DNA from 2 places in the Streptomyces sp. NPDC045778 genome. Region 2 is predicted to be linked to the other one. Evidence: riboswitches for the same ligand, from Rfam matches in the RefSeq annotation. Region 2 holds a riboswitch; the other holds the start of a gene.

Region 1 (14,451 bases), on a different contig from region 2:
TGCACCTCCTGGGCAACATGCTGTTCTTGTACGTGTTCGGCGTGATGGTCGAGGAACGCATGGGGCACCTCCAGTACGCGCTCTTCACCGTGGGCTGCGGCTGTCTCGCCCTGTTCGGCTACGCCGTCGCGCACGCCGGGTCCGCCCAGACGCTGGTCGGGGCCTCCGGGGCGATCTCCGCCGTGCTCGGCGCCTTTCTCTATCTCTTCCCGAAGGCGCGCGTCACCAGCCTCTTCCCGTTCCTGTTCTTCCTGCCACTCCGGTTCCCCGCCTGGGTGGTGCTGCCGTTCTGGGTGGCGCTCCAGTGGGTGGCGGCGGGGCAGCAACGGCAGGGGCCCGGCGTGGCCTATCTGGCGCACCTCGTGGGCTTTTCGCTCGGATTTGTCTACGCCTGGGTGCGCTATCGGCGGGCGGATAGAGTGAAAGCCTCAGGACCGGCCACCGAGGGAGACAGCCAGCCGTGATCACCGCGATCGTGCTCATCAAGACCAGCGTGGACCGGATCCCGGAGATCGCCGAGTCGATCGCCGCTCTCGACTGCGTCAGCGAGGTCTTCTCCGTGACGGGCACGTACGACCTGATCGCCATGGTCCGGGTGGCCCGTCACGACGACCTGGCGGACGTCATCCCCGGCCGGATCAGCAAGATCCCGGGCGTCGAGGGGACGGACACGCACGTCGCGTTCCGCACGTACTCGCAGCACGACCTGGAGGCCGCGTTCGCGATCGGCCTCGACTCCTAGCGGCGGGCCGCCGCGGATGAGGGTTTCTTCATCCCCGGCTCATCCGGATGCCCCGGTACGCCCCGCACGCTCGCTGCCATGGTCTTCTCCTACCGCATGGCAGCCCTCGCGGCCGTCGTGGCGATCCCCCTCGGCATCGCCGCGACCAGCTACGCCCTGACGGACTCCCCCGCCGAGCCGAAGGTCCCGCCCAAGGTGGAGCTGGAGAGCGGCTCCCCTTCGGACACGGCGACCGAGCCGGAGCCCACCCCGAGCGACCAGGTCGTCGACCGGCCTCCGGTCGGCGAAAGCACCGAGGGGAGCGGGAACGGCAAGGGCAGCACGAGGGGCACGGATGACGATGACGACGACCGGGGCTCCGGATCCGGCGGGCCCGGGCGACCGGGAGACGACAGCGACGACGACGGGCCGGGCGACGACGGCTGACCCGCGTGCCTCCCCCGACCCGAGTGACCCGCGCGACGCGCATGAGCCCGTCGGCTCCCCCTCCCGGGACGGCGACTCCCGCGGGCCCGCGCGCCGCCGCATCTCGGTGCGCGTCCGCATCCTGCTGTGGCTGCTCGTGGTGATGGCGGTCGCGTTCGCCGCGGTCGCCGCGACCATCCGCTCGATCCTGCTGCGCGACGTCGACCACCGGGTGAGCCGGCTGCTCACCCAGGAGACCGGGGAGTTCACCCACTTCGTGGACCGGGGCGTCGACCCCGTGACCGGGGAGCGCTTCACCGACCCGCGCCGCCCCCTGGAGGCACGCGCGCCCGGCCCGCGCCGATCTCGTCGTCACCGCCGAGGGCGCCATCGACCGGCAGACGCCGCGCGGCAAGGTCCCGGCCGAAGTGGCCCGCCGCGCCAAGCGGTTCGGCCGCCCGGTGCTCGCCCTCGCGGGCACCATCGGCGACGGGGCGCACCTGGTGCGGGCGGCGGGCGTGGACGCCTACAGCGCGATCCTGCCCGCCCCCGTCACGCTCACGGAGGCGCTCGGCCGGGGCGGCGAGTTCCTCACCGACGCCACCGAACGGGCCGTGCGGATGATCCTGCTCGGCTCCCGCCTGCCGGATCAGGCAGCCGTGGCCGCGGCGGCCGCGCTGTCGGACGCGGGCACGCAGCGCCCGTCCTCGGTGCGGTAGCTCCACCGCGCGCCGTCGCTGACCAGCTCCTTGACGGCCCGTACGAACCGCTCGACGTGCTCGTCCGGGGTGCCCGCGCCGAAGCTCACGCGGATCGCGTTCAGCGACCGCTCGCCGGGCGCGGCCTCCGGGGCGCCGCACTCGCCGGGCTCGTCGGGCGCGCTGCCGAGGAGGGTGCGCACCAGCGGGTGCGCGCAGAACAGTCCGTCGCGTACGCCGATGCCGTACTCGGCGGACAGCGCGGCGGCGAAGTGCGAGCTGTTCCAGCCGGCGACCACGAAGGAGATGACCCCGACGCGAGGCGCGTCGTCCCCGAACAGCGAGAGCACCCGCACCTCGGGCACCTCGGCGAGCCCCGCGCGCACCTTCCGGATGAGCTGCCGCTCCCGCGCGACAAGGGAGTCGAACCCGGCCTCGGTCAGGGCCTTGCAGGCGGCGGCGATGGAGTAGGCGCCGATGACGTTCGGCGAGCCGGCCTCGTGCCGGGCGGCCGTGTCGTGCCACTCGACGTCCACTCCCCCGTCGGCGCGCCGCGTCACCGTGCGCGAGGCGCCGCCGCCGGCGAGGTAGGGCTCGGCGGCGCCCAGCCAGTCGGCCCGCCCGGCGAGCACCCCCGAGCCGAAGGGCGCGTACAGCTTGTGCCCGGAGAAGGCGACCCAGTCGACGTCCAACTCCGCGATGTCCAGCGGGTGGTGGGGCGCGAGCTGCGCGGCGTCCAGGACGATGCGGGCGCCGTGCGCGTGCGCGGCGGCGGCCAGCTCCCGCACCGGCCACAGCTCGCCGGTGACGTTCGAGGCGCCCGTCACGCACACCAGGGCGGGCCCGTAGGGGTCCCGGTCGGCGAGCGCGCTCTCCAGGGTCCGCACCGCCTCGCCGGGCGTACGGGGGGCGTTCAGGTACGTGACGCGGGCGTCGCGCCAGGGCAGCAGCGAGGCGTGGTGCTCGGTCTCGAAGACGAAGACCTGGCAGCCGGCGGGGAGGGCGGCGGCGAGCAGGTTCAGCGAGTCGGTGGTGGACCGGGTGAAGACCACCTGGTCGCCCTCCCGGCAGCCGAGGAACTCGGCGACCGTCCTGCGGGAGTTCTCGAACAGGTCGGTCGAGAGCTGCGACAGGTACCCGGCGCCGCGGTGCACGCTGCCGTAGTACGGGGCGTACGCGGCCACGTCGTCCCACACCCGCTGGAGCGCGGGGGCGCTGGCCGCGTAGTCGAGCGCCGCGTACGTCACCTCGCCGCCGGTGACGAGGGGCACGGTGACGTCGCGGCCGAGCACCGGCAGCGGCTCGGCGCAGCAGGGGTCGGCGGAGTCGGTGGGGGTGACAGCGGTGGAGGCAGACATGGCGAACTCCCGTAAGAGGCAGGCGGGATCACTGTGCGGACATCGGTCGACGCGACCGGTCAACGGCACAGGAGAAGGGAAAAAGGGGTACGGAGAACGGGGCCTTCGGCCCTATCACATTCGCTGGCTCACGAGACTGCTCCCTCGACGACCAGGACCCCTGGTGACGCGAGGGGTCCGCGCTTGCGGTGAACCTTGCTGTTCACCGCCTGGTCTTCACCCGGGGCACCCCGCCACGGACGGAGGGTTGCCGGACAGCGGGCCGGGGCCGTAGTCGCTGTCACTCATGACCTGTCCAGCATCTTGCCACACGATCTTGCGAGCGCAACACCCGTCCACGATCCGGACCGGCGGGCCCCGTCAACCGGGCCGGGCTGCTGCGCCCCAAAGGGGCGCGGGGAACTGCGCGCTCAGCGCGCGAAAAGCCGCAGACGCGTCTGCTGAGATCCCGGCAGACGCGTCTGCGGCTTTGTGGGGGGGGCTGGTCGCGCAGTTCCCCGCGCCCCTTACGGGGCTCAGGCGTTGCTGGCGGCCACCCAGCGCGCCAGCGCCGCCTTCGCCGCGCCGGAGTCGATGGACTCGGCCGCCTTCGCCATGCCCGCGCGGAGCTGCTCCGCAAGCGGGCCCGCGCCCGGCTCCAGGGCGACCAGGGCCGCCGCGGCGTTCAGCAGCACCGCGTCCCGCACGGGGCCCGTCTCGCCGTCCAGGAGCCGCCGCGCGACCTCCGCGTTGTAGGAGGCGTCGGCACCCCGGAGGGCCTCGACGGGCACCAGGTCGACGCCGACGTCACGCGGGTCGAAGGCCTCCTCGCGGACGCCGCCGTCGCGGACCACCCACACCCGGGACGTGGCCGTGGTGGTCAGCTCGTCCAGGCCGTCGTCGCCGCGGAAGACGAGCGCGGAGGAGCCGCGCTCGGCGAGGACGCCCGCGAGGATCGGTGCCATCCGCGCGTCCGCGACACCGGTGGCCTGGGCCCGGACCTTCGCCGGGTTGGTCAGCGGGCCGAGGAAGTTGAACGTGGTGCGGATGCCCAGCTCGCGGCGCGCGGGCGCCACGTGCCGCAGCGCCGGGTGGAACTTCACCGCGAAGCAGAAGGTGATCCCGGCCTCGTCCGCGACCTCGCGCACCCGCTGCGGCGTCAGCTCCAGGTTGACGCCGAGCTTCTCCAGGACGTCGGAGGCGCCGGACGCGCTGGAGGCCGCGCGGTTGCCGTGCTTGACGACCTTCGCGCCGGCCCCGGCGACGACGATCGCGGACATGGTGGAGATGTTGACGGTCTTCGCGCCGTCGCCGCCGGTGCCGACGATGTCGACGCTCGGCCCGGGCACGTCGATGACGTGCGCGTGCTCGTACATGGCGCGGACGAGACCGGAGATCTCCTCGACGGTCTCCCCCTTGGCGCGCAGCGCGACGGCGAAGCCCGCGATCTGCGCGTCGGTCGCCTCGCCGCGCATGATGCGGTTCATCGCCCAGGCCGTGTCGTCGGCGCTCTGGTCGCGGCCGTCAAGGAGGCCGTTCAGCACGTCGGGCCAGGAACGGGCCGCCGCGGTGTCGCCTCCTGCGGTGGTCACAGCGCTCATGGCCGCTCCTGAGTTCATCGAGGGAATCGTCCCCACCTCTGGGGGTTGGCCCCACCCTATCCAGCGGATGGACGGCGAAGAGCCCCGTCCATGTGCTGGACGGGGCTCTTGCCGTGGCGACCTGTAACGGTCCTGGACCTGAGGGGTCAGTGGTGGCCGTGGCCGCTCGTGATCTCCTTGTACTCGTCGACCGTCGGCTTCGGGATCTGGCCGTCCTCGCCGTACATGCCCTTGGACAGCTTCGCCCGCAGCTTCTGCGAGCCCGTCACCTTGCGCTTGACGCCGTTCTCGTCGACCGTCGGGCCGATCTCGAGCGGCTTGTACTGCTCGTGCGCGGTGAGGGTGTGCAGCTGGTCCTGGTCGAGCGGCTCGTGCACCTCGATGAACTCACCGTGCGGCAGGCGCTTGATGATGCCGGACTCGCGCCCGTGCAGCACCTTGTCCTTGTCGCGGCGCTGGAGGCCCAGGCAGATCCGCTTGGTGACCACGAACGCGATGACCGGTCCGAGGAAGAAGAAGATCCGGACGAACCAGGTGATGGAGTTGATCGACAGGTGGAAGTGCGTGGCCCACAGGTCGTTTCCACCACCGACCAGCATGACCATGTACGCGGTGATCCAGGCGACACCGAACGCGGTCCGCGTCGGGGCGTTGCGCGGGCGGTCCAGGATGTGGTGCTCGCGCTTGTCGCCGGTGACCCAGGACTCGATGAACGGGTAGACGGCGATGGCCGCGAGGACCAGCGGGAAGATGACCAGCGGGATGAACACGCCCAGGACGAGCGTGTGGCCCCAGAGGTTGATCTCCCAGCCCGGCATGACACGGATCAGGCCCTCGGCGAAGCCCATGTACCAGTCGGGCTGGGCGCCGGTGGACACCTGGTCCGGGCGGTACGGGCCGATGGCCCAGATCGGGTTGATCGAGGCGATCGCCGCGATGGCCGCGATGACACCGAAGACCAGGAAGAAGAAGCCTCCGGCCTTGGCCATGTAGACCGGGAGCAGCGGCATGCCGACGACGTTCTTGTTGGTCTTGCCGGGGCCCGCGAACTGCGTGTGCTTGTGGTAGAAGACCAGGATCAGGTGCGCCACCACGAGACCGAGCATGATGCCCGGCAGCAGCAGGATGTGCACCGAGTAGAACCGCGCGACGAAGTCGCCGCCGGGGAACTCCCCGCCGAACAGGAACATCGACAGGTACGTGCCCACGATCGGCACCGACAGGACCGCGCCCTGCATGAAGCGGACACCGGTGCCGGAGAGCAGGTCGTCGGGCAGCGAGTAACCGGTGAAGCCGGTGAACATGCCGAGGACGAACAGCAGGAAGCCGAACAGCCAGTTGACCTCACGCGGCTTGCGGAACGCACCGGTGAAGAACACGCGCATCATGTGCACGAACATGCCGGCGAGGAAGATCAGCGCCGCCCAGTGGTGGATCTGCCGGATCAGCAGACCACCGCGCACATCGAAGGAGATGTGCATGGTCGAGTTGAACGCCTCGGACATCAGCTGGCCCTGCAGGGGCACGTAGCTGCCGTGGTACTCCACCTCGTTCATCGACGGGTGGAAGAACAGCGTCAGGTACACACCCGTGAGGATGATGATGATGAAGCTGTAGAGGCAGATCTCACCGAGCATGAAGGACCAGTGGTCCGGGAAGATCTTGCGCATGTTGGCCTTGGCCAGGGAGTAGATCCCAAGCCGGCCGTCGGCCCAGTCCGCGACCCGCTCGCCGGCGGGCGCTTTCTTGCGTGAGTCCGTCGACGGGGCCGCCGTCGCCGTGGTGTTCTCGGTGCTCATCCGCGCTCCCAGAAGGCAGGACCGACGGGCTCTTCGAAGTCGCCGTGCGCCTCGAGGTAGCCCTCCTCGTTCACACCGATCTTCAGCTGCGGAAGGGCGTGACCGGCGGGGCCGAAGATGACTCGGGCGCCGTCGGAGAGGTCGAAGGTGGACTGGTGGCACGGGCAGAGGACGTGGTGCGTCTGCTGCTCGTACAGGGAGATCGGGCAGCCCACGTGGGTGCAGATCTTGGAGTACGCGACGATGCCCTCGTGCGACCACGCCAGCTCGCGCTTGTCCTTGATGTCGGCCGGCTGGAGCCGGACGATCATCAGGGCGGCCTTGGCGATCTGGGTCTGGAAGTCGTGGTCGTGCTCCTCGAGGCCCTCCGGCTTGGCGAAGGTGAGCGAGCCGACGGCGACGTCGGACGGGCGCAGCGGCTCGTTCGTGTTCATGTTCACGAGCAGCTTGCCCTTGGACCACAGGGTGTGCCGCAGCTTGTCCTCCGGCAGCGGACCGAGGTCACGCAGCAGGACGACGCCGGACAGCGGGACCAGGGTCAGCGCGCCGAACATGGTGTTGCGGATCAGCTTGCGCCGGCCGAGCTGGGACTCCTTGGCACCGGCCGCGAAGTCCGCCATGACCTTGGCCTTGACCTCGGGCTCGGCCTCGATCGCGTGCCGGTCGTCGGCGACCTCGACGTCGGACATCAGGGTGCGGGCCCAGTGGACCGCGCCCGCGCCGATGCAGAACAGCGCCACGCCGAGGGTCATGCCGAGCGCGAAGTTCAGCGCGCTGATGTGCCCGATCGGCCAGAGGTAGACGCTCTTCTCGGCCGGGAACGCCACGTACGAGGCGATGAAGCCGACGGTCGCCAGCATCGAGATCGTGAAGAGCATCGCGACCGTGCGCTCGGAGCGCCGGGCGGCCTTCTCGTCGATGTCCTGGACGCGGTGCTCGTGCGGCGGCAGGCCCGGGTCCGCGAAGGGGTCCTCGGCGACGGCCACCGCGCCGTGCGCGGACTCCTGCTCGCTGGGCAGGTTCTCTTCTGGGGTTTCTTGGCTACTCATGACTTCTTGGCCTTTGCGGTCCGGGCGGCGACCCACACGGCGACCGCGATCAGCGCGCCGAGGCCGAAGATCCAGGCGAACAGGCCCTCACTGACCGGTCCGAGACCGCCCAGCTTGAGACCGCCGGGGCTCTCGGTCTTCTCGCTGTTGACCGCGTCGATGTACGCGATGATTTCCTTCTTGTTCTTCTCCGGCATGGTCGTGTCGGGGAAGGAAGGCATGTTCTGCGGGCCGGTCTGCATGGCCTCGTAGATGTGCTTCTTGCTGACGCCTTCGAGGCTCGGCGCGAACTTGCCGTGGGTCAGCGCGCCACCCTCACCGGTGAAGTTGTGGCACTGGGCACAGTTGGTGCGGAACAGCTCGCCGCCCTTGGCGATGTCGGCGCCCTTCGGGTCGACCTGCTTCTCGGTCGGGACGGAGGGGCCGGCGCCCAGCGAGGCCACGTACGCGGCCAGCTGGTCGATCTGGGCCTGGCTGTAGATGACCTTCTTCTTCGGCGCCTGGGCGCCCTGCTGCTGGAGCGGCATGCGACCGGTGCCGACCTGGAAGTCGACAGCGGCGGCGCCGACGCCGACCAGGCTCGGGCCGTCGGACGAGCCCTGACCGCCGGTTCCGTGGCAGCTGGAGCAGCCCACGGCATAGAGCTTCTTGCCCTCGTCGATGGCGAGGGACTGAGCGGTTTCGTCGGCCTGCGCCTTGTCCGCCGGCGCGAACGCGGCGTACAGCCCCCCGGTGGCCGCCAGCGCGAGGAGTAGGACGACGACCGCCGCCAGCGGATGGCGTCGTCGTGCGGAGAGCTTTTTCACGGATTACCCCGGTGTCAGGATCTTCTGCGTCGATGCTTCTGGAATGTGTCGGTACGTCGGGCTCGATCGGCGGCGCGGAGCCGCCGTGATCCCGGCGCCGACTACTTGATCATGTAGATCGTGGCGAAGAGGCCGATCCAGACGACATCGACGAAGTGCCAGTAGTAGGACACGACGATGGCGGCGGTCGCCTGCTCGTGGGTGAACCTCCTGGCCGCGTACGTACGGCCGAGGACCAGCAGGAAGGCGATGAGGCCGCCCGTCACATGCAGTCCGTGGAAGCCGGTGGTCAGGTAGAAGACCGAGCCGTACGGGTCGGACGAGAGCGAAAGGCCCTCGTGCTTGACCAGCTCGGTGTACTCGAAGACCTGGCCACCGATAAAGATCGCACCCATGATGAAGGTGACGATGAACCACATCCGGAGCTTCTTCACGTCACCGCGCTCGGCGGCGAACACGCCGAGCTGACAGGTGAGGGAGGAAAGCACCAGGATCGTGGTGTTGGTCGCCGAGAACGGGAAGTTCAGGGCATCGGCCATTTCCTTCCAGTGGTCGGGACCGGTCACCGATCGCAGGGTGAAGTACATCGCGAAGAGGGCCGCGAAGAACATCAGCTCGGAACTCAGCCAGATGATGGTTCCGACGCTGGTGAGGTTCGGTCGATTGACCGGCGGGTGCGCGTGCCCGGTGTCTACTGTCGTTGCTGTCGCCACGACCGACATTATGTCGGTCGCTTATCCCGCCCTCACCCCGGGGGGTGCCGTTCGGAGTGTCTGCGGCCTGTGTCCTGCCCGGATGGCCCATCGCGGCACTGTCCGAACCGGTGTTGACGGGGTGTCGGGAGGAGTAGCATCCGCGCGGAGATCCCTCGACGACGCGGAGGAACCATGCAGCCGACCGCCACGGTGTTGATCTACAGCGACGACGCGAACACACGCGAACAGGTCCGCCTCGCGGCCGGGCGCAGGCCCGCCGCCGACGTTCCGGAGGTCCGCTTCATCGAGTGCGCGACGCTGCCCGCGGTCCTCAAGGAGCTGGACCACGGCGGCATCGACGTGTGCGTGCTCGACGGCGAGGCCGTGCCCGCGGGGGGCATGGGCGTCTGCCGCCAGATCAAGGACGAGGTCTTCCAGGCCCCGCCCGTGCTGCTGCTCATGGGGCGGCCGCAGGACGCCTGGCTGGCCACCTGGAGCCGCGCGGAGGCGGCGGTGACCCTGCCGGTCGAGCCGGTGGAGTTCGCCGCCGCCCTGGCCTCCCTGCTGCGCTCCAGGGCGGCCCTGAGCGCCTAGGGCCCTGCCCCGCCCGCCCCCTACACGGGCTGGGGGCGCAGGCGGGTCGCCAGGAGCGCCGCGTGGCCCTTCTTCGTGTCCGCCAGGAGGGCGCTGCCCTTGCGCCAGGTCTTCCAGGGGACGTTCCAGTCGCCGAAGCCGTTGCCGAAGTGGTCCATGTCGGCGCCGTTGCTGTTGACGACCTCGACGATGTCGCCCTGGCGGACCGTCTCGTAGAACCAGGCGGCGTTGCCCGTGCTCATGCCGGTGCAGCCGTGGCTGGTGTTGGCGACCCCGTGGGAGCCCGCCGACCAGGGAGCGGCGTGCACGTACTCACCGCTGTGGGTGACGCGCGTGGCGTAGTACACCATTTTGTCGTAGAAGTCCGAGGAGCCGATGCTGCGGCTGGTCATGCGGACGACGTACTCCTTGCCGAGGACGACCTTGACGCCGTTCCTGGTGGCGTAGCCGGGCTTGCCGGTGGTGACCGGGATGGAGTTGATCTCCTTGCCGTTGCGGTAGACCCGCATCCAGTGCGCGGCGGCGTCCGTGACGGCCACGACCTTGTCGCCGGTGGTCAGCTTCAGGGGCTTGGCCTCGGCGCCCCACAGCTTGTCGGTGACCTTCACGCCCTCCAGGTTGCTGTGGGCGTGGATGGTGGCGTGCGTGGGCCAGAACTCCTTGGGGCGGTAGTGCAGCGTCCTGCTGTCCACCCAGTGCCAGGAACCCTCCGTCGCGGGCTGTGAGCGGACCTTGAGCGCCCGTTCGACGACGGCCCTGGCCTCCTTGCCCTTGACGGGGGCGCTGAGCGTCGCGGTGACGGGCTGGCCGACGCCGTAGGTGCCCGGCTCGGGGCCGAAGGTGACCTTCAGCTGCCGCTTCTTGGCGGCGGCCGCGGTGTCGAGGGCCAGGACCTTGCGGCCGGGCGAGCCCTCGTCGTCCTCGGTGCTCACCCGCACGGTGTAGTGGACACCCGCCGCGAGGGGCACCGTGCTGTGCCAGCGGGTGCCGTCGGCGGACAGCTCACCGGCCACGTACCGGCCCTGCTCGTCGGTGGCCGTGACGTCCGTGATGCGCCCGTCCTCGCCCTGCGCGGTGACCTCCAGGGGCTTGTCCGGGTCGGCCTTCCGGCTGCTGCCCGCGGGGCCGTTGAAGGCGATCTGGCTCGCCGCGTCGTACGGCTTCGCCGAGAGCGGATGGCCGCCAGTCCCGCAGGCCGTGGTGACCGTGCCGACGGCGACCACAAGGAGGGTGCAGCTCAGTACCGTGCGGATTCGCGGAGAGTGGCTCATGACCACACGGTATGAAGGTCTGACACGCCGTGCGCGGTGAGTGACCCGTACGAGGGTTCACCCGGAAGGCGGACACCGGGCGTGGCGGAAACGGCCAGGGGCCCGGACGCTCCTGACGGAGTGTCCGGGCCCCTGGGGCACGGCGGGAGGTCCCTACTGGTTCTGGTTCTCGCCGCGGTAGTACTCGAAGACCCAGCCCCACAGACCGATCAGGAGGATCGGGGCCGAGAAGTACAGCAGCCACCAGCCGAAGACGACGCCCATGAAGGCGAGCGCGCCACCGACGGCCAAGGACAGCGGCTGCCAGCTGTGCGGGCTGAAGAAGCCCACCTCGCCGGCCTCGTCCGCGACGTCCGCCTCCTTGTTGTCCTGCGCTGCGGCGTCGACCCGCCGGGCCGTGAAGGCCAGATAGTAGCCGATCATGATGCACAGGCCGAAGGCCAGGAAGAGCGCGGTGGTACCGGCGGGCTCCTTCGACCACCAGCCATAGACGATCGCCATGGCCAGTACGAAGACGCTCAGCCAGATGAACATCTTGCCCTGGATCTTCACTTGCCGGCCTCCTTGTTGCCGGCGAGCGCCTTCTCGCCTTCACCGACGTTCTCGAGCTGGTCGAGAGCCGCGATCTCCGGGTGGTGCAGGTCGAACGCCGGGGATTCGCTGCGGATGCGCGGCAGCGTGAGGAAGTTGTGCCGCGGCGGCGGGCAGGACGTCGCCCACTCCAGGGAGCGGCCGTAGCCCCACGGGTCGTCGACCTCGATCTTCTTGCCGTACTTGGCGGTCTTCCAGACGTTGTAGAAGAACGGCAGGATCGACAGGCCGAGCAGGAACGAGGCGATCGTCGAGATCGTGTTCAGGGCGGTGAAGCCGTCGGCGTCCAGGTAGTCCGCGTAGCGGCGCGGCATGCCCTCGGCACCCAGCCAGTGCTGGACGAGGAACGTGCCGTGGAACCCGATGAACAGCGTCCAGAACGTGATCTTGCCGAGCCGCTCGTCGAGCATCTTGCCGGTGAACTTCGGCCACCAGAAGTGGAAGCCGGAGAACATCGCGAACACCACGGTGCCGAAGATGACGTAGTGGAAGTGCGCGACCACGAAGTACGAGTCCGAGACGTGGAAGTCCATCGGCGGCGAGGCCAGGATGACGCCGGTCAGACCACCGAAGGTGAAGGTGATCAGGAAGCCGACGGCCCAGAGCATCGGGGTTTCGAAACTCAGTGAGCCCTTCCACATCGTGCCGATCCAGTTGAAGAACTTCACGCCTGTTGGCACGGCGATGAGGAACGTCATGAAGGAGAAGAACGGCAGGAGCACGCCGCCTGTGACGTACATGTGGTGCGCCCACACGGTCACGGAAAGACCGGCGATCGCGATGGTCGCGCCGACCAGGCCCATGTAGCCGAACATCGGCTTGCGCGAGAAGACCGGAATGACCTCGGAAATGATTCCGAAGAACGGTAGCGCGATGATGTACACCTCTGGATGGCCGAAGAACCAGAAGAGGTGTTGCCAGAGCAAGGCGCCGCCGTTGGCCGCGTCGAAGATATGGGCACCGAACTTGCGGTCCGCCTCGAGGGCGAACAGCGCGGCCGCGAGGACCGGGAAGGCGAGCAGCACCAGAACACCGGTGAGCAGCACGTTCCAGGTGAAGATCGGCATGCGGAACATCGTCATGCCGGGCGCGCGCATGCAGATGATCGTGGTGATGAAGTTGACCGAGCCGAGGATCGTGCCGAAGCCGGAGAAGGCCAGACCCATGATCCACATGTCGGCGCCGATGCCCGGGGAGCGGACCGCGTCCGACAGCGGGCTGTAGGCGAACCAGCCGAAGTCGGCCGCGCCGTTCGGCGTGAGGAAGCCGCCGACCGCGATCAGCGAGCCGAACAGGTACAGCCAGTAGGCGAACATGTTCAGCCGCGGGAACGCCACGTCGGGCGCGCCGATCTGGAGCGGCATGATCCAGTTCGCGAAGCCCGCGAACAGCGGCGTCGCGAACATCAGCAGCATGATCGTGCCGTGCATCGTGAACGCCTGGTTGAACTGCTCGTTCGACATGATCTGCGTGCCGGGACGAGCGAGTTCGGCGCGCATGAAGAGCGCCATGACGCCGCCGATGCAGAAGAACGCGAACGACGTGACCAGATAGAGCGTGCCGATCGTCTTGTGGTCAGTGGTGGTCAACCACTTGATGACGACATTGCCCGGCTGCTTGCGCCGTACCGGCAGCTCATTCTCGTACGAGTCGTCTGCTGCCGCGGCACCCTGAGGTTCGTTGAGGATGCTCACAGTTGGTTCGTCTCCCGGTTCTTCTCGCGGTCCGTCTGCTCGATGCCGGCCGGGATGTAACCGGTCTGGTTCTTCTTCGCGAGGTCTTCGAGGTGCTTCTTGTAGCGCTCGGGGGAGACGACCTTGACGTTGAAGAGCATCCGGGAGTGGTCGACGCCGCACAGCTCGGCGCACTTGCCCATGAAGGTGCCCTCCTTGTTGGGAGTCACCTCGAACGCGTTGGTGTGGCCCGGAATGACGTCCTGCTTCATGAGGAACGGCACCACCCAGAAGGAGTGGATGACGTCACGCGAAGTCAGGACGAAGCGGACCTTCTCGCCCTTGGGGAGCCAGAGGGTCGGACCGGGGTTGCCGTTCTGCGGGTTCCGCTCGCCCGGCGTACCGACCTCGTAGACACCGCCGGCGTTGGCCGGGAAGTCCTTGCGGAAGCGGTCCGGAATGGCGTCGAGGTCCTTGGACGTCTTGGCGTCGCCCTTGTCGGAGCCCGGAACGTCCTCGATGTAGTTGAAGCCCCAGCTCCACTGGTAGCCGACCACGTTGATGGTGTGGGCCGGCTTGTCGTCGAGCGCGAGGAGCTTCGACTCGTCACGGGCGGTGAAGTAGAACAGCACCGAGACGATGATCAGGGGGACGACCGTGTACAGCGCCTCGATGGGCATGTTGTAACGGGTCTGCGGAGGGACCTCCACCTTGGTGCGGCTGCGCCGGTGGAAGATGACGCTCCACAGGATCAGGCCCCAGACCAGCACGCCCGTGGCGAGCGCAGCCGCCCACGAGCCCTGCCAGAGGGAGAGGATCCGCGGAGCCTCCTCCGTGACCGGGGTCGGCATACCCAGGCGGGGAAAGTCCTTGTATGTGCAACCGGTGGCGGTTACCAGGACCAGGCCCGCAGTCAGTGCCTGCAGCAGCTTCCGCCGCATCGGGCGCCGCGGCGAGCGGTCGGAGCCGTTGGGACTCACGTAGCGCCTTCCCGAGAGTCTCGCCCGCGCTGTTCGGCTGCGGCCTTCTCGCTGGTCGGTCGCCGCCCTGCGTCGGGCAGGGGTTTGGATGTTTATGCGGACCAAACCCTACTGGACGCTATTTGGGGTCGCGCGGGGAGGGTGCCTAACGCGCCGCGGGTCACTCCGAAGGGGGGCGGATCGCCGCCCACAGCGGCGATCTGACGGTCG
Region 2 (14,451 bases):
TTGACGGCGTCGGCGAGCTGGTTCATGCCGCGCTCGAGGCCGCGCCGTGCCTCCTCGTCGAACGCGATGATCTTGGCCATGTGAAGTGGTCCTCCCGGACAGGGGTGGAAAAACTCGGACCGCGCCGGCGCCCGCGACGGACGGCCTGCCTGCCTTGTGGTTCCTTGCCCCACCCGGCCTGCGGGCCTCGCCCACCCGGTCCTTCTGTCACTCTCACTCGTAGAGTGCTAACGCCAATGATTAGCACTCGCCCCCTCCGAGTGCAAGGTCGCCCCCACACACTGGGGTCCGGCTTCCTCACTTCCCCTCCTGCCCGGGGGTCCCTGGGAACCCTGGCTGCGCATGCGAGCCCCGGCTGCCGCCCGGGGGCGCGGCCTGTCGGCCCCTCGGGCCTCGCCGCCCGGCTGCCGCCCGGCCGCCCCTCGGGTGCGGCCTTGGTGGCTGGGGGGCTGGGGGGCTGCCGCCTGCTCGTCCCTCGGGCGCGGCCCTGGCCGCTGGGGGCGCTGCCGCCTGCTCGTCCCTCGGGTGCGGCCCTGGCCGCTGGGGGGGCTGGGGGCGCTGCCGCCTGCTCATCCCTCGGGCGCGGCCCTGGCCGCTGGGGGCGCTGCCGCCTGCTCATCCCTCAGGCGCGGCCCTGGCCGCTGAGGGCGCTGCCGCCTGCTCATCCCTCGGGCGCGGCTCGTCGCCCACGACACCGGCGCTGGCGCGCCGGATGCCTCCCACCCACCCGCCCATTGCTCGGCAGTGCACCGCCCGGGCAGGAAAGCGACCACCCGCTCGCGCGTGGAACATCTGCCGCAGAACGGTGGCGCCGCTGCCGCCTGCCCGTCCCTCAGGCGCGGCTCGTCGCCCACGACACCGGCGCTGGCGCGCCGGATGCCTCCCACCCACCCGCCCATTGCTCGGCAGTGCACCGCCCGGGCAGGGAAGCGACTACCTGGCCCCGAACCAGCGCGAAACGCGCGCCGCGCAACCCCAGCCGCTGCCACCCGCCCCCGCCGCCCACAACACCGCCGCTAACGCGCCGGATACCTCCCACCCACCCACCCATTGCTCAGCAGCGCACCGCCCGGGCAGGCAAGCGCCCATCCGCTCGCGCGTGAAACATCCGCCACAGAACAGTGCCGCCGAGGGCGACAGCCCGCGCCGTGAAGCTGCGCCTGGTCATGGGCGGGAGACATCCGCCGTGGTAGCGACGGAGGCGACAGCCCGCGCCGGGGACTCCGTGGTCATGGGCGGGTGGGTGGGAGACATCCGGCGCGGAGCGACGGTGACGGGCGACGACGGCCCGCGGCCGAGGGACGGGGCGCCCGCGCCGGAACCCGGCTGGTCATGGGCCGGCGGTGGGAGACATCCGGCGCGGAGCGACGGTGACGGTGATGGGGGGGGCAACGGCCCGCACCCGAGAGACGGGTAGCCCGCGCCAGGGGCTGCCTGGCCATGGGTGGGCGGGTGGGAAGCATCCGGCGCGGAGCGGCAACGGCCCGCGGCCGAGGGACGGGGCGCCCGCGCCGGAACCCGGCTGGTCATGGGCGGGCGGGTGGCATCCGGGGCGGAGCGGTGACGGCTCGCGGCCAAGGGGCCGGGCGCCCGGCGCCGGAACCCGGCTGGTCATGGGCGGGCGGTGGGAGACATCCGGCGCGGAGCGACGGTGACGGAGGGCCACGGCCCGCACCCGAGAGACGGGCCGCCCGCGCCAGGGACTGCCTGGCCATGGGCGGGCGGGTGGGCGGCATCCGGCCCGGAGCGGTGACGGCTCGCGGCCGAGGGGCGGGGCGTCCGGGCCGGGGGCCCGGTCATGGGCGGGCGGGTGGGCGGCATCCGGCCCGGAGCGGTGACGGCTCGCGGCCGAGGGGCGGGGCGTCCGGTCCGGGGGCCCGGTCATGGGCGGGCGGGAAGCATCCGGCGCGGAGCGGCGGCGGCTCGTGGCCGGGGGGCAGGGGCTGCCTGGTCATGGGCGGGTGGGTGGGGGGCATCCGGCGCGGAGTGGAGGCGGCAGGCCGGGGGCCCGGGCCCGGAGGGGGACGGCGGAAGGCCCGCCTCCCGGTGAGGGAGGCGGGCCCTTGCGTCGCTGGTGGCCGATCGCGCCAAGCCGATCAGACGGCGAGCTTGACCATGTCCGCCTGCGGACCCTTCTGGCCCTGCGAGATCTCGAACTCGACTCGCTGACCTTCTTCCAGGGTGCGGTAGCCGTCCATCTGAATCGCGCTGTAGTGGACGAAAACATCCGCACCACCGTCGACCGCGATGAAGCCGTATCCCTTCTCCGCGTTGAACCACTTGACGGTGCCCTGAGCCATGCCTAACTCCCCTATTACTGGCCCTTGCGCAGGACCGCACTTCGCGGACCCGGGTCAGACCTCACTCCCCATGGGTTGGGGGTGTGCGCCGGAACGCGTCGACCGCGGCTGAATGTATCTGCCCAACTGCCGTCTGCAACAGGTCAATCGGACGAGAATTCTGGGCAGGGCCGATCGCCGATATGCGGAGAATTCACCGGGGTTCAGGGCAAGTCGGGCCAGGCAAAAGCCACGTTCGGCTCAAATAGGCAGGACACTTTGGCTACTTCTTGTCGGCTCCGAGGCCGACTTCATCCGGGCGACTGACGCCGCCGGACACCAATAGCGAAGCTCCATTCCCAACTGTACCGCGATCAACCATGCAGAATTGCCCCCTCCGCTTCTCTCGTGGTGGGGGCAATCGGAGTAACTCTGCGCAGGGACAGGGGTCGTTGTATACGAAAACGCGTGTACGAAGCGGCCCCCGGCGCGGCGGTTCAGCCGCCGGCCACCGCCGGAATGATCGAGACGCCCGCGCCGTCGGGCGTCGCCGTTTCCAGGCCCTGCTCGAAGCGCACGTCGTCGTCGTTGACGTACACGTTCACGAAGCGGCGCAGCTTGCCCTGGTCGTCCAGGACGCGGGCGGCGATGCCGGTGTGGTTCTTCTCCAGGTCGGCGATGACCTCGGCGAGGGTGGCCCCCTCGGCGCTCACCTCGGCCTGCCCACCGGTGTACGTACGGAGGATGGTCGGAATGCGGACGTTGACGCTCATACTCTTCACCTCGGTAGTTCAGACAGGGCGCCCGGTACGGGAGCGCCCCGAAGGGGCGCGGGGAACTGCGTGAACTGCGCGACCAGCCACAGCGAACCCGCTGACGAAATGAGGACCTGTGACTCCACGGCGCTAGCCCGCAAGCCCCGCGGAGCGGAACGCCTCCAGGCTCGGCCGGATCGTCGCGGTCGCCTGGGACGTCGCCGCGACCGCGTCGAGGGTCTTCAGGCCGTCGCCGGTGTTGAGGACCACCGTGGTCAGGGAGGGGTCGATGAGGCCCGCCTCGATCAGCTTGCGCGTGACCCCGACGGTCACGCCGCCCGCGGTCTCCGCGAAGATGCCCTCCGTGCGCGCCAGGAGCTTGATCGCGTCGACGACCTGCTCGTCGGTCACGTCCTCCACCGCGCCGCCCGTGCGCCGGGCGATGTCCAGGACGTACGGGCCGTCGGCCGGGTTGCCGATCGCGAGCGACTTGGCGATGGTGTCCGGCTTCTGGGGGCGCACGACGTCGTGGCCCGCCTTGAAGGCGGCGGAGACCGGCGAGCAGCCCTCCGCCTGGGCGCCGAAGATCTTGTACGGCTTGTCCGCGACGAGGCCCAGCGCGATGAGTTCCTTGAGGCCCTTGTCGATCTTCGTGAGCTGCGACCCCGAGGCGATCGGGATCACGAGCTGGTCCGGCAGTTCCCAGCCGAGCTGCTCGCAGATCTCGTACGCGAGGGTCTTGGAGCCCTCGCCGTAGTACGGCCGCAGGTTCACGTTGACGAAGCCCCAGCCCTCGCCGAGCGGGTCGCCGATCAGCTCGGAGCAGAAGCGGTTCACGTCGTCGTAGTTGCCCTCGATGCCGACAAGCTCGCCGCCGTAGACCGCGGCCATGACGACCTTGCCCTGCTCCAGGTCGTGCGGGATGAACACGCAGGAGCGGAAGCCCGCGCGGGCGGCGGCGGCGCCGACGGCTCCGGCGAGGTTGCCCGTGGAGGAGCAGGACAGGGTGGTGAAGCCGAAGGCGCGCGCGGCCTCCAGGGCCTGCGCGACGACGCGGTCCTTGAAGGAGTGCGTGGGGTTGCCCGAGTCGTCCTTGACGAACAACTTGCCCGGCTCGACGCCCAGTTCACGGGCCAGGTTGTCGGCCTTGACGAGCTTGGTCCAGCCGGGGTTGAGGTTCGGCTTGTCCGCGACGTCGGCGGGGACGGGGAGCAGCGGGGCGTACCGCCAGATGTTGGCCGGGCCGGACTCGATCTTCGCCCGGAGCGCCTCGGGGTCGCCGAGGGGGAGGTCGTACGCGACTTCGAGCGGGCCGAAACACTCGGCGCAGGCGAAGATCGGTCCGAGCGGGAAGACGGTGCCGCACTCGCGGCAGGAGAGACCCGAGGCGGGTCCCAGGTCGACGGCGGCGTCTGCGGGGGACGGGGTGTCGACGGTCTGCACAGCCATGGAGGCGAGGCCCTTTCTCCTCATCTTCCTCGCGGCGCATCTCGCCACGAGACGGAATTGGCACCTTCCCGAGCCGGGAGCCTCGCGGTCGCGCCTGTGGCGCTACGAGACCGGCTGGAGGGTTGCCGGGGCTTCAACGGGCCGTATCCCTCTGCCCCTCTGGATGAGCGGTATTCGATTGTTGTGCGGGGGTGCCGACGGCACCCGTGACGGGCGGTGACCCCCGACATGCGACGGTCACCGGCGTTGTTCAAGACTGTAACCGAAGGCCAGGACAGTTGAGATAGTCGTCCGAACCGCGAGATGGATCACATACGGCCACCAACGGGAGGAACCCGCGTGCTGGAAGAGGTCGAGCGCTGGCTGAGCAGGCGTTCCTGGTCCGTGACCGACCGCCCGCCGGAGCGTCTCAGCGCCGCGAAGCGGGCCTCGGGCACCACGGTGAGCGTCGTGCTGCCCGCCCTCGACGAGGAGCGGACGGTCGGGGAGATCGTCGCGGAGATCCGCCGTGAGCTGGTGGAGAAGGTCCCCCTGGTCGACGAGCTGGTGGTGGTGGACTCCGGCTCGCGGGACCGCACGGCGGAGGTGGCGCGCGCCGCGGGCGCCCGGGTCGTGCGCCGGGACGACGTCCTGCCGCGCCTCCCGGCGGTGCCCGGCAAGGGCGAGGTCCTGTGGCGCTCGCTCCTGGTCACGCACGGTGACGTGGTGGCGTTCGTGGACGCCGACCTGAAGGAGTTCTCGGCGGACTTCGTGACCGGCATCGTGGGGCCGCTGCTCACCGAGCCGGACGTGCACTTCGTGAAGGCGATGTACGACCGCCCGATGACGGTGATCGACGGATCCGGCGGCCCCGGCGACGCGTCGAGCGCCACGGCGGGCCAGGGCGGCCGGGTCACCGAGCTGATGGCGCGGCCCCTGCTCAACATGCACTGGCCGCAGCTCGCGGGCTTCGTCCAGCCCCTCGGCGGCGAGTACGCGGCCCGCAGGTCCCTCCTGGAGCGCCTGCCGTTCCCGGTCGGGTACGGGGTGGAGCTGGGGCTGCTCGTGGACGCGCTGCACACCGTGGGCCTGGACGCGCTCGCGCAGGTCGACGTGGGGGTGCGCAGGCACCGGCACCAGGACGGGCAGGCGCTCGGCCGGATGGCCGCGTCGATCTACCGCACGGCGCAGCTGCGGCTCGCCCGCGGCCATCTCGTACGGCCCGAGCTGACGCAGTTCGTGCGGGGGGCGGGCGGCTTCGAGCCGCGTACGTATGCGGTGGATACGGAGGAGCGGCCGCCGATGGTGGAGGTCGAGGAATACGCGGCGCGCCGCGTGGCCTGAGCGGCCTGCCGGGGCACGGGGGCTGGATTTCGTCCGCGGGCCGTCGGGGGCTGGTCGCGCAGTTCCCCGCGCCCCTTAGGGGCCGTCGAGTCGGCCAAGTGAGGGGGCACTCGTACTGATGCGCGTTTACGGGCATCCCGGGCGGGCTAGGTTCGCCAACATGGTCTCCGTTCACGCCGCCGCCCGGGTCCTCGTCGCGTCCAACCGCGGCCCCGTCTCGTACGCCGTCGGGGACGACGGCGAGCTGACCGCCAAGCGCGGCGGCGGGGGGCTCGTGTCCGGGCTCAGTGCCATCGGTGACGAGGCGGACGCGCTGTGGGTGTGCTCCGCGCTCGGTGACGGCGACCGCGAGGCGGTGCGGCGCGGGATCTCCGAGCCCGGCGTGCGCATGCTCGACATCGACGCGAAGACCCACGCGGCGGCGTACAACGGCATCGCGAACTCGGTGCTGTGGTTCGTGCACCACATGCTGTACCAGACGCCCCTGGAGCCGGAGTTCGGCCCCGAGTTCCGCGCCCAGTGGGCGGCCTACGAGCAGTACAACCAGGCCTTCGCGCGGGCGCTCGCCGACAGCGCGGCGGACGGCGCGGCGGTCCTCGTGCAGGACTACCACCTCGCGCTCGTCCCGGGGATGCTCCGCGAACTCCGCGAGGACCTGCGGATCGGGCACTTCTCGCACACCCCCTGGGCGCCCGTCGACTACTTCCGGATGCTGCCCGACGACGTCGCCGAGCAGCTCCTCCGCGGCATGCTGGGCGCGGACCGGCTCGGCTTCCTCACGGGCCGGTGGGCGGACGCGTTCACGGACTGCTGTGTGCGCCTCGTCGGCGGCACGTCGGGGACGCGCGTCGGGGTGCACGGCCTTGGCGCGGACGCGGACTTCCTGCGGGAGCGGTCGCGGCGCGCGGACGTCGAGGAGCGGCTCGCGGCGCTGCGGGAGCAGGTGGGGCCGGACCGGAAGGTCATCGTCCGGGTGGACCGCACCGAGCTGTCGAAGAACATCGTCCGGGGCCTCAGGGCGTACGAGCTGTTGCTGGAGACGCACCCCGAGTGGCGCGAGCGGGTGGTGCACGTCGCGTTCGCCTACCCCTCGCGGCAGGACCTCGCGGTCTACCGCGACTACACGGCGGAGGTCTCCCGCGTCGCCGACGCCGTCAACGCCCGCTTCGGCACGGACGGCTGGACGCCGGTGGTGCTGCACGTCAAGGACGACTTCGCGCGCTCCCTCGCCGCGTACAGGCTCGCCGACGTGGCCCTGGTCAACCCCATCCGGGACGGCATGAACCTCGTCGCCAAGGAGGTCCCCGTCGTCTCCGACGAGGGCTGCGCGCTCGTCCTGTCCCGGGAGGCGGGGGCGTATGAGGAGCTGGGCGAGGACGCGTTCGCGGTGAACCCGTACGACGTGACGGGCACGGCCGCCGCGCTCCACGAGGCCCTGCTGCTGCCCGCGGCGGAGCGGGCCGAGCGCACCAAGCGCCTGGCCGACGCGGCCACGGCCCTGCCGCCGGCGCGCTGGTTCCTGGACCAGCTCGGAGCGCTGGAAGCGTAGGCGGTCAGGACAGGGCCGCGGTCAGCTCGGCCAGGAGCCCGACCACACCCGCGGGCCCGTCGACCACCAGGTCGGCGCGCGAGGCCAGCTCCGCGACCTCCGCGCTGCCGCTGCACACCAGGAGCCCCCGCACCCCGCCGTCCGCCCGCAGCTTGTCGACCGCGGCGAAGGCGGGCAGGTCCCCGAGGTCGTCCCCGGCGTAGAGGACCGAATCGGCGCCCGTCTCGCGTACGTACTCGGCGAGCGCCACGCCCTTGTCGACGCCGGGCGGCCGCAGCTCAAGGACCATCCGGCCGGGCTCGACGATCAGGCCGTGGCGGGCGGCGAGGTTGCCGAGGGGGCCGCGCAGGGTTTCGAAGGCGGCCTGCGGGTCGTCGGCCCGGCGCGTGTGCACCGCGACGGCCCGCCCCTTCTCCTCGATCCAGGTGCCCCGCCAGGCCCCGATCGCGTCGAGGAAGCCGGGCAGCTCGGCCCGTACGGCGGCGACGCCGGGGTGCGGCTCCGCCGCGTGCACGGTGCCGCTGACGGCGTCCCAGCGCTCCGCGCCGTAGTGCCCGAGCACGACGAGGTGCTCAAGGCCGGGGACGCCCGCGAAGCCGCCGTAGCGGACGGCCACGCCCGCGGGGCGGCCGGTGACGACCGCGACGGAGCGGACCCGCGGGGCGAGCGCGGCGAGCGCGGGCACGGCGTCCGGGTGGGCGCGGGCCCGCTCCGGATCCGGCACGATCGCGGCGAGCGTGCCGTCGAAGTCCAGCGCGATCACGGCGCGTTCGGGCCGGGCCAGGATCGCGGCGAGCCCTTCGCGGCCCGCGGGGGTCAGTGGCTCGTACGGGGAGTGCGTGCGGTCGTCGCCCATGGCCCCGACCCTAGCGTCAGCGCTCGGCGCGGCGTGCGTCGCGTACCCGACGCAGGCGGTTCACGGTGACGGGGTCGTGGGCGAGGGCGCGCTCGTCGTCGAGCAGGGCGTTGAGGAGCTGGTAGTAGCGGACCGGGGCCAGGCCAAGCTCCTCGCGGATGGCGCGCTCCTTGGCGCCCGGGCCGCTCCAGCCCCGCCGCTCCAGGGCGAGCACGGCCCGGGCCCGCGCGGACAGGCCTCCCGCCACGGCGGGGGGCTCCGCCTCAGGAACGTCGTTCATCCCGTCCAGCCTAACGCCGCCCCGGCCCGGGAGTGCCCCGAAGGGGCGCGGGGCTGAGTCGACATGCGGCTCCGCCGCGTGGGCGCGATCAGCCACGACGGACCCGCGGGCCATCGACGGCGAGGCGCCGCAGAACCGGCGGAGCGCTCAGCTCGCGTTCTCCTCCGCCGCCGCCTTGGCGTCGAGCTGGGTCAGGATCGCCTGCGGGTCGCCGTTCGGGTCGACGGCCTTGCCGATGTACTTCTTGATCTGCACGGACACCTGTGCCCAGGAGGTCTTGCCGACCGGGTACAGCTGCGACGTGGGCAGCTCGTCCAGGAAGCCGCCGAGCTTCTTCGCGTCCTTCTTGTCGGCGGCCATCTCCTGGGACGCCGAGGTGGTCACCGGGAGCAGGTCGTACTCGCGCGAGAAGTCCAGGACGTTCTTCTTGGAGTAGGCGAAGTCGAGGAACTGGCGGATCTCCTTGCGGTGGCCGTTCTCCTTGAAGGCCATCATCCAGTCGGCGACGCCCATCGTGGACTGGGCCTTGCCGTTGACGCCGGGCAGGGGGACCATGCCGTACTTCAGGTGCTTCTTGGCGGCCATCTGCATCAGCGTCGGGTGGCCGTTGAGCATGCCGACCTCACCGCGCGTGAACGCGGCGAAGGCCTCGGCGCGGTTGAGCTTGCCGGGCGGCGTCGGCCCGGTCAGGCCCTTGCCGACCAGCTCGTTCTTCAGCCAGGTGAACGTCTTGACGTTCTGCTTGGAGTCGAAGTCGTACGAGCCGACGTTGTCGGTGTAGCCGCCGCCCCCGCTGAGCAGCCACTGGTACGTCTCGGCCTGCGCCTCCTCCGGGCCGAGCGGCAGCGCGTACGGGAACTTCACGCCGCGCGCCTTGAGCTTCTTCGCGGCGGCCTGGAGTTCGCCCCAGCTCTGCGGCGGGGTGACGCCGGCGCTCTTGAAGAGCTTCTCGTTGAAGAACAGCAGACGCGTGGACGCGGCGAACGGCATGCCGTACTGCACGCGGTTGACGATGCCCGCCTTCGCCAGCGGCGCGAGGAAGTCGGCCTGGGTGGGGATGGAGAGCACGTCGTCGGCGCTGTAGAGCTTGTCCTGCGCCGCGTAGTCCGCGTAGGCGCCGATCTGCGCGAGGTCGGGGGCCTCGCCGTCCGCGACCATCTCCTTGACCTTGCGGTCGACGTCCGTCCAGGAGTAGACGCTCACGTCGACCTTGATGCCCGGGTGCGCGTCCTCGAACTTCTCGGACAGCGCCTCCCAGTACTTCTTCGAGCTGTTCGCCGCCGAGTCGCCGTAGTCGGCCGCCACGAGCTTGAGGGTCACATCACCCGATCCGCCCGATTCGCCGCATCCGGCGAGCAGCGCCGCCATGCTCAGTGCGGCCACCGCCGCCGTAAGGCCTGTCCCGCGCCGCTGCACCGCTTTTTCCCACCCTTGCCGAGTCCAACCGGAACGCGAGTCTCCCCCGCGTCAACACACCAGGTCTACACCACCCGAGTATCACTTCTGCAACGGCGGTCACCCATTGCCGGGCCGGTCCCCCTGCTGCTAAGCACTGCTCGGGGCGCCACCCCAAGGGCGCCCGGCACAACTCCCGCACCGGCAAGGAGCCTTGGCACATGTCGCGTACCGCAAATGAGATAGCCACCCAGCCCGACTGCTGGCGGCGGGCCGCCGGGAGCGCCGCGGCCTGCGCGGGCCTGCCGGAGCCGGGCGAGCGGATCGCCGTGACCGGGTGCGGCACCTCGTGGTTCATGGCGCTCGCGTACGCGGCGCTGCGGGAGGCCGCGGGACAGGGCGAGACGGACGCGTTCGCGGCGTCGGAGTTCCCCACCGGGCGGCGCTACGACCGCGTCGTAGCGATCACCCGGTCCGGTACGACCACGGAGGTGCTCGACCTGCTGCGGGCGGTGCGGTCCGGCACGCCGACCCTTGCGCTCACCGCCGACCCGAAGACGCCCGTCATGGACGCCGCCGCCGAGGTGGCCGTCCTGGACTGGGCGGACGAGGAGTCCGTCGTGCAGACCCGGTTCGCCACCACCGCGCTCGCCTTCCTGCGGGCCGGGCTCGGCGCGGTCCCGGGCCTCAAGCCGGTCGCGGAGGCGGCGGCGGACGCCGAGCGCACCGTCGCGGAGCCGCTGCCGGATACGGTTCTCGCGGCGGAGCAGTGGACGTTCCTCGGCCGCGGCTGGACGTACGGGCTCGCCCTGGAGGCGGGCCTGAAGATGCGGGAGGCCGCGGGGGCGTGGACGGAGGCGTACCCGGCCATGGAGTACCGGCACGGGCCGATCTCCATCACCGCGCCAGGCCGCGTGGCGTGGATGTTCGGGGAGCTTCCGGAGGGCCTCGCGGACGACGTGGCCCAGGTCGGCGGCCACCTGGAGGCGCGCGCCGACGTCGACCCCCTCGCCGATCTGGTCCGCGCCCAGCGCCTGGCCGTGCGCCTCGCCGAGGACCGGGGCCAGGACCCCGACCGGCCGCGCAACCTGACCCGGAGCGTCGTGCTCAAGTAGCGCGGCCCCTGACGGGGACGGTCCGCACACTGGACTAGACCTCTTGTGGGGTCACACGCGACACTGTCCCCGTGAGACATGTCATCGCCCTGGACGTGGGCGGCACCGGAATGAAGGCCGCCCTGGTCGGGGCGGACGGCACGCTGCTGCACGAGGCGCGCCGCCCCACCGGGCGTGAGCGCGGCCCGGACGCCGTGGTCGAGTCGATCCTGGACTTCGCCGCCGAGCTGCGCGCCCACGGCGTGGCCCAGCTCGGCGAGCCCGCCGCCGCGGTGGGTGTCGCGGTGCCCGGCATCGTCGACGCCGAGCGCGGCGTCGCCGTGTACGCGGCGAACCTCGGCTGGAGCGACGTACCGCTGCGCGACCTGCTCGCCGAGCGCCTCGGGGGCACCCCCGTGGCGCTCGGCCACGACGTGCGCACCGGCGGCCTCGCCGAGGGCCGTCTCGGCGCGGGCCGGGGCTCGGCGCGCTTCCTCTTCGTGCCGCTCGGCACCGGCATCGCGGGCGCCATCGGCATCGACGGCGTCATCGAGCCCGGCGCGCACGGCTCCGCGGGCGAGATCGGCCACATCGTCGTCCGGCCCGGCGGCCCGCCCTGCGGCTGCGGCCAGCGCGGCTGCCTGGAGCGGCTCGCATCGGCGTCCGCCGTGAGCAAGGCCTGGGCCGAGGCGAGCGGCGACCCGGCGGCGGACGCCGCGGACTGCGCCAAGGCGGTGCGCTCGGGCGACCCGCGCGCGGCCGAGGTGTGGCAGCACGCCGTGGACGCCCTCGCCGACGGCCTGCTCACGGCCCTCACCCTCCTGGACCCCGACACGCTGATCGTCGGCGGCGGCCTCGCGGAGGCCGGGGACACGCTGTTCGGCCCGCTGCGCAAGGCCGTGGCGGACCGCGTGGTGCAGTTCCAGACGCTGCCCGAGATCGTCCCCGCGGCGCTCGGCGACGCCGCCGGCTGCCTCGGCGCGGGCCTGCTCGCCTGGGACCTGCTCACGCCCGAGGGCCCTCGTACCGATACACCGACCACCACCGCGCACGACACCCCCACCGACGCACCCCCGGAGGTATCCACCTGATGGCCACTAGCAAGGTTCTCGCCGGTGCCCGGGTGGTCCTGCCCACCGGGACCGTGGACGGCGGCCGCGTCATCGTGGACGGCACGCGCATCGCAGGGAGCGCTCCCGCGGACGCCGAGACGATCGACCTGACCGGCCACTGGCTGGTCCCCGGCTTCGTGGACATGCACAACCACGGCGGCGGCGGCGCGTCCTTCACCAACGGCACCGTCGAGGACATCCTGCACGGCGTCCACACGCACCGCCTGCACGGCGCCACCACCGTGGTGGCCTCCACGGTCACCGGCGAGACGGACGCCCTCGCGCAGCGCGCCGGCCTGCTCAGCGAGCTGGCCGAGCAGGGCGAGATCGCGGGCATCCACTTCGAGGGCCCGTTCATCTCGCCGTGCCGCAAGGGCGCGCACAGCGAGTCCCTGCTGCGCCACCCGGACCCGGCGGAGGTCCGCAAGCTGCTCGACGCGGCCCGTGGCCAGGCCAAGATGGTCACCCTCGCCACCGAACTGCCCGGCGGCATCGACTCCGTACGCCTGCTCGCCGAGCACGGCGTGATCGCCGCGATCGGCCACACCGACGCGACGTACGAGCAGACGGTGGCGGCCGTCGACGCGGGCGCCACCGTGGCCACGCACCTGTACAACGCGATGCCCGGGCTCGGCCACCGCGCGCCGGGGCCCATCGCCGCGCTCCTGGAGGACGAGCGGGTCACCGTCGAGCTGATCGACGACGGCACGCATCTGCACCCGGCCGCCTTCCAGCTGGCCTACCACCGCGCGGGCGCCGATCGCGTCGCGCTCATCACGGACGCGATGGACGCGGCGGGCTTCGGCGACGGCACCTACCACCTCGGCCCGCTGGAGGTCGTGGTCTCGGACGGCGTCGCGCGGCTCGCCGAGGGCGGGGCCATCGCGGGCTCCACCCTCACCCTGGACCGGGCGTTCCAGCGCGCGGTGACCGTCGACGGGCTGCCCGTCGAGGACGTCGTCACCTCGATCTCCGCGACGCCCGCGAAGGTGCTCGGCCTCTACGACCGGGTGGGCTCCCTGGAGCCCGGCAAGGACGCCGACGTCGTGGTCCTGGACGCCCGGTTCGCGCTCAAGGGCGTGCTGCGCAAGGGCGAGTGGATCATCGACCCCCGATGAGGCGCGCGCGGTCACGCGCGATCCGGCCGCGGCGAGGCGGTTGGCCCCGAGGTCTGGGCCAACCGCCTTCTTTTTGGCATGATCAGGCCCCGAAAGCCGTACTGGCACCGGGGTCTCGGGGGTGAAGCAGTGATCGTCACGGTCACGCTCAACGCCGCCCTCGACCTCACCTATCACGTCCCGTCCCTCACGCCCCACGCCACGCACCGCGTCACCGAGGTGACCGAACGCGCGGGCGGCAAGGGCGTGAACGTGGCGCGGGTGCTCGCCGCGCTCGGCCACACGGTGACGGTGACCGGCTTCGCGGGCGGCGCCACCGAGCGCACCCTGCGCGAGCACCTCACGCGCACCTCCGGCCTCGTGGACGCGCTGCGCCCCGTCGAGGGCCCGACCCGCCGCACCCTCGCCGTCGTCGACGCCCGCACCGGCGACACCACGCAGCTGAACGAGCCGGGGCCGGTCGTGTCGCCCGCCGAGTGGTCCGGATTCCTCACCGCGTACGAGGAGTTGGTGGGCGGCTCCGGCGTCACGGCGGTGGCCCTGTGCGGCAGCCTGCCGCCGGGCGTACCGGTCGGCGCGTACGCGCTGCTCGTGCGCGCGGCACGCGCCGCGCGGGTGCCCGTGCTGCTCGACACCAGCGGCGAGCCGCTGCGCCGCGGCGTCGCCGCCCGCCCCGACCTCGTCAAGCCGAACGCCGAGGAACTCGCCGAACTCACCGGCTCCCACGAGCCGTTCCGCGCCACCCGCGACGCCCGCCGCAGGGGCGCGCACGCCGTCGTCGCCTCGCTCGGCGCCGAAGGCCTGATCGCCGTCACCCCCGAGGGCGCTTGGCGGGCGACGCCGCCCGCCGCCGTGCGCGGCAACCCGACGGGCGCGGGCGACTCCGCGGTCGCGGGCCTGCTCTCCGGGCTCGCGGAGGGCCTGGCCTGGCCGGAGCGGCTCGCCCGCGCGGCGGCCCTGGCGTCGGCGACCGTCGCGGCCCCGGCCGCGGGCGAGTTCGACCGGTCGGTGTACGAGGACGTACTGCCGAAGGTGACGGTGAGCGGCAAGGCCTCCGCCGCGTGACGGGGTTGGGCGACACGGGCCGCGCGCGCCCGGGAATGAGGGCACCATGCCACTGATCACCACCGGCGAACTGATCGGCCGGGCCCGCGCCGAGGGGCGCGGCCTCGCCGCCTTCAACGTCATCACCCTGGAGCACGCGGAGGCCATCGCCCTCGGCGCCGAGCGCGCGGGCCGCG

The links. Region 2 has a riboswitch for S-adenosylmethionine ahead of thrC (threonine synthase). Riboswitches for the same ligand answer to the same signal wherever they lie in the genome.
Region 1: it holds a riboswitch for S-adenosylmethionine, as region 2 does, so the genes downstream of both, AC07GB_RS35685 (aminotransferase class V-fold PLP-dependent enzyme) here and thrC (threonine synthase) in region 2, are expected to answer to the same signal.

Annotation. Positions count from the first base shown of each region.
Region 1 is NZ_JBWKJZ010000043.1:47,949-62,399, forward strand. Features, by position in the region: gene AC07GB_RS35660 (rhomboid family intramembrane serine protease) at 1-464, shown strand, start outside; gene AC07GB_RS35665 (Lrp/AsnC family transcriptional regulator) at 461-742, shown strand; gene AC07GB_RS35670 (small secreted hydrophilic protein) at 821-1,168, shown strand; partial or broken gene AC07GB_RS35675 (hypothetical protein) at 1,077-1,484, shown strand; partial or broken gene AC07GB_RS35680 (glycerate kinase) at 1,492-1,866, shown strand; gene AC07GB_RS35685 (aminotransferase class V-fold PLP-dependent enzyme) at 1,797-3,203, opposite strand; SAM riboswitch class IV at 3,378-3,495, opposite strand; gene trpD (anthranilate phosphoribosyltransferase) at 3,719-4,783, opposite strand; gene qcrB (cytochrome bc1 complex cytochrome b subunit) at 4,930-6,582, opposite strand; gene qcrA (cytochrome bc1 complex Rieske iron-sulfur subunit) at 6,579-7,631, opposite strand; gene qcrC (cytochrome bc1 complex diheme cytochrome c subunit) at 7,628-8,437, opposite strand; gene ctaE (aa3-type cytochrome oxidase subunit III) at 8,539-9,159, opposite strand; gene AC07GB_RS35715 (hypothetical protein) at 9,325-9,726, shown strand; gene AC07GB_RS35720 (L,D-transpeptidase) at 9,747-10,997, opposite strand; gene AC07GB_RS35725 (cytochrome c oxidase subunit 4) at 11,151-11,549, opposite strand; gene ctaD (aa3-type cytochrome oxidase subunit I) at 11,546-13,282, opposite strand; gene ctaC (aa3-type cytochrome oxidase subunit II) at 13,279-14,241, opposite strand.
Region 2 is NZ_JBWKJZ010000047.1:33,661-48,111, reverse strand. Features, by position in the region: gene groL (chaperonin GroEL) at 1-80, opposite strand, end outside; gene AC07GB_RS36715 (cold-shock protein) at 2,097-2,300, opposite strand; gene AC07GB_RS36710 (MoaD/ThiS family protein) at 2,777-3,052, opposite strand; gene thrC (threonine synthase) at 3,185-4,507, opposite strand; SAM riboswitch class I at 4,501-4,653, opposite strand; gene AC07GB_RS36700 (glucosyl-3-phosphoglycerate synthase) at 4,823-5,806, shown strand; gene AC07GB_RS36695 (alpha,alpha-trehalose-phosphate synthase (UDP-forming)) at 5,967-7,355, shown strand; gene otsB (trehalose-phosphatase) at 7,360-8,211, opposite strand; gene AC07GB_RS36685 (DUF3263 domain-containing protein) at 8,228-8,491, opposite strand; gene AC07GB_RS36680 (extracellular solute-binding protein) at 8,639-9,907, opposite strand; gene AC07GB_RS36675 (SIS domain-containing protein) at 10,108-11,001, shown strand; gene AC07GB_RS36670 (ROK family protein) at 11,073-12,071, shown strand; gene nagA (N-acetylglucosamine-6-phosphate deacetylase) at 12,071-13,210, shown strand; gene AC07GB_RS36660 (1-phosphofructokinase) at 13,340-14,275, shown strand; gene AC07GB_RS36655 (class II fructose-bisphosphate aldolase) at 14,322-14,451, shown strand, end outside.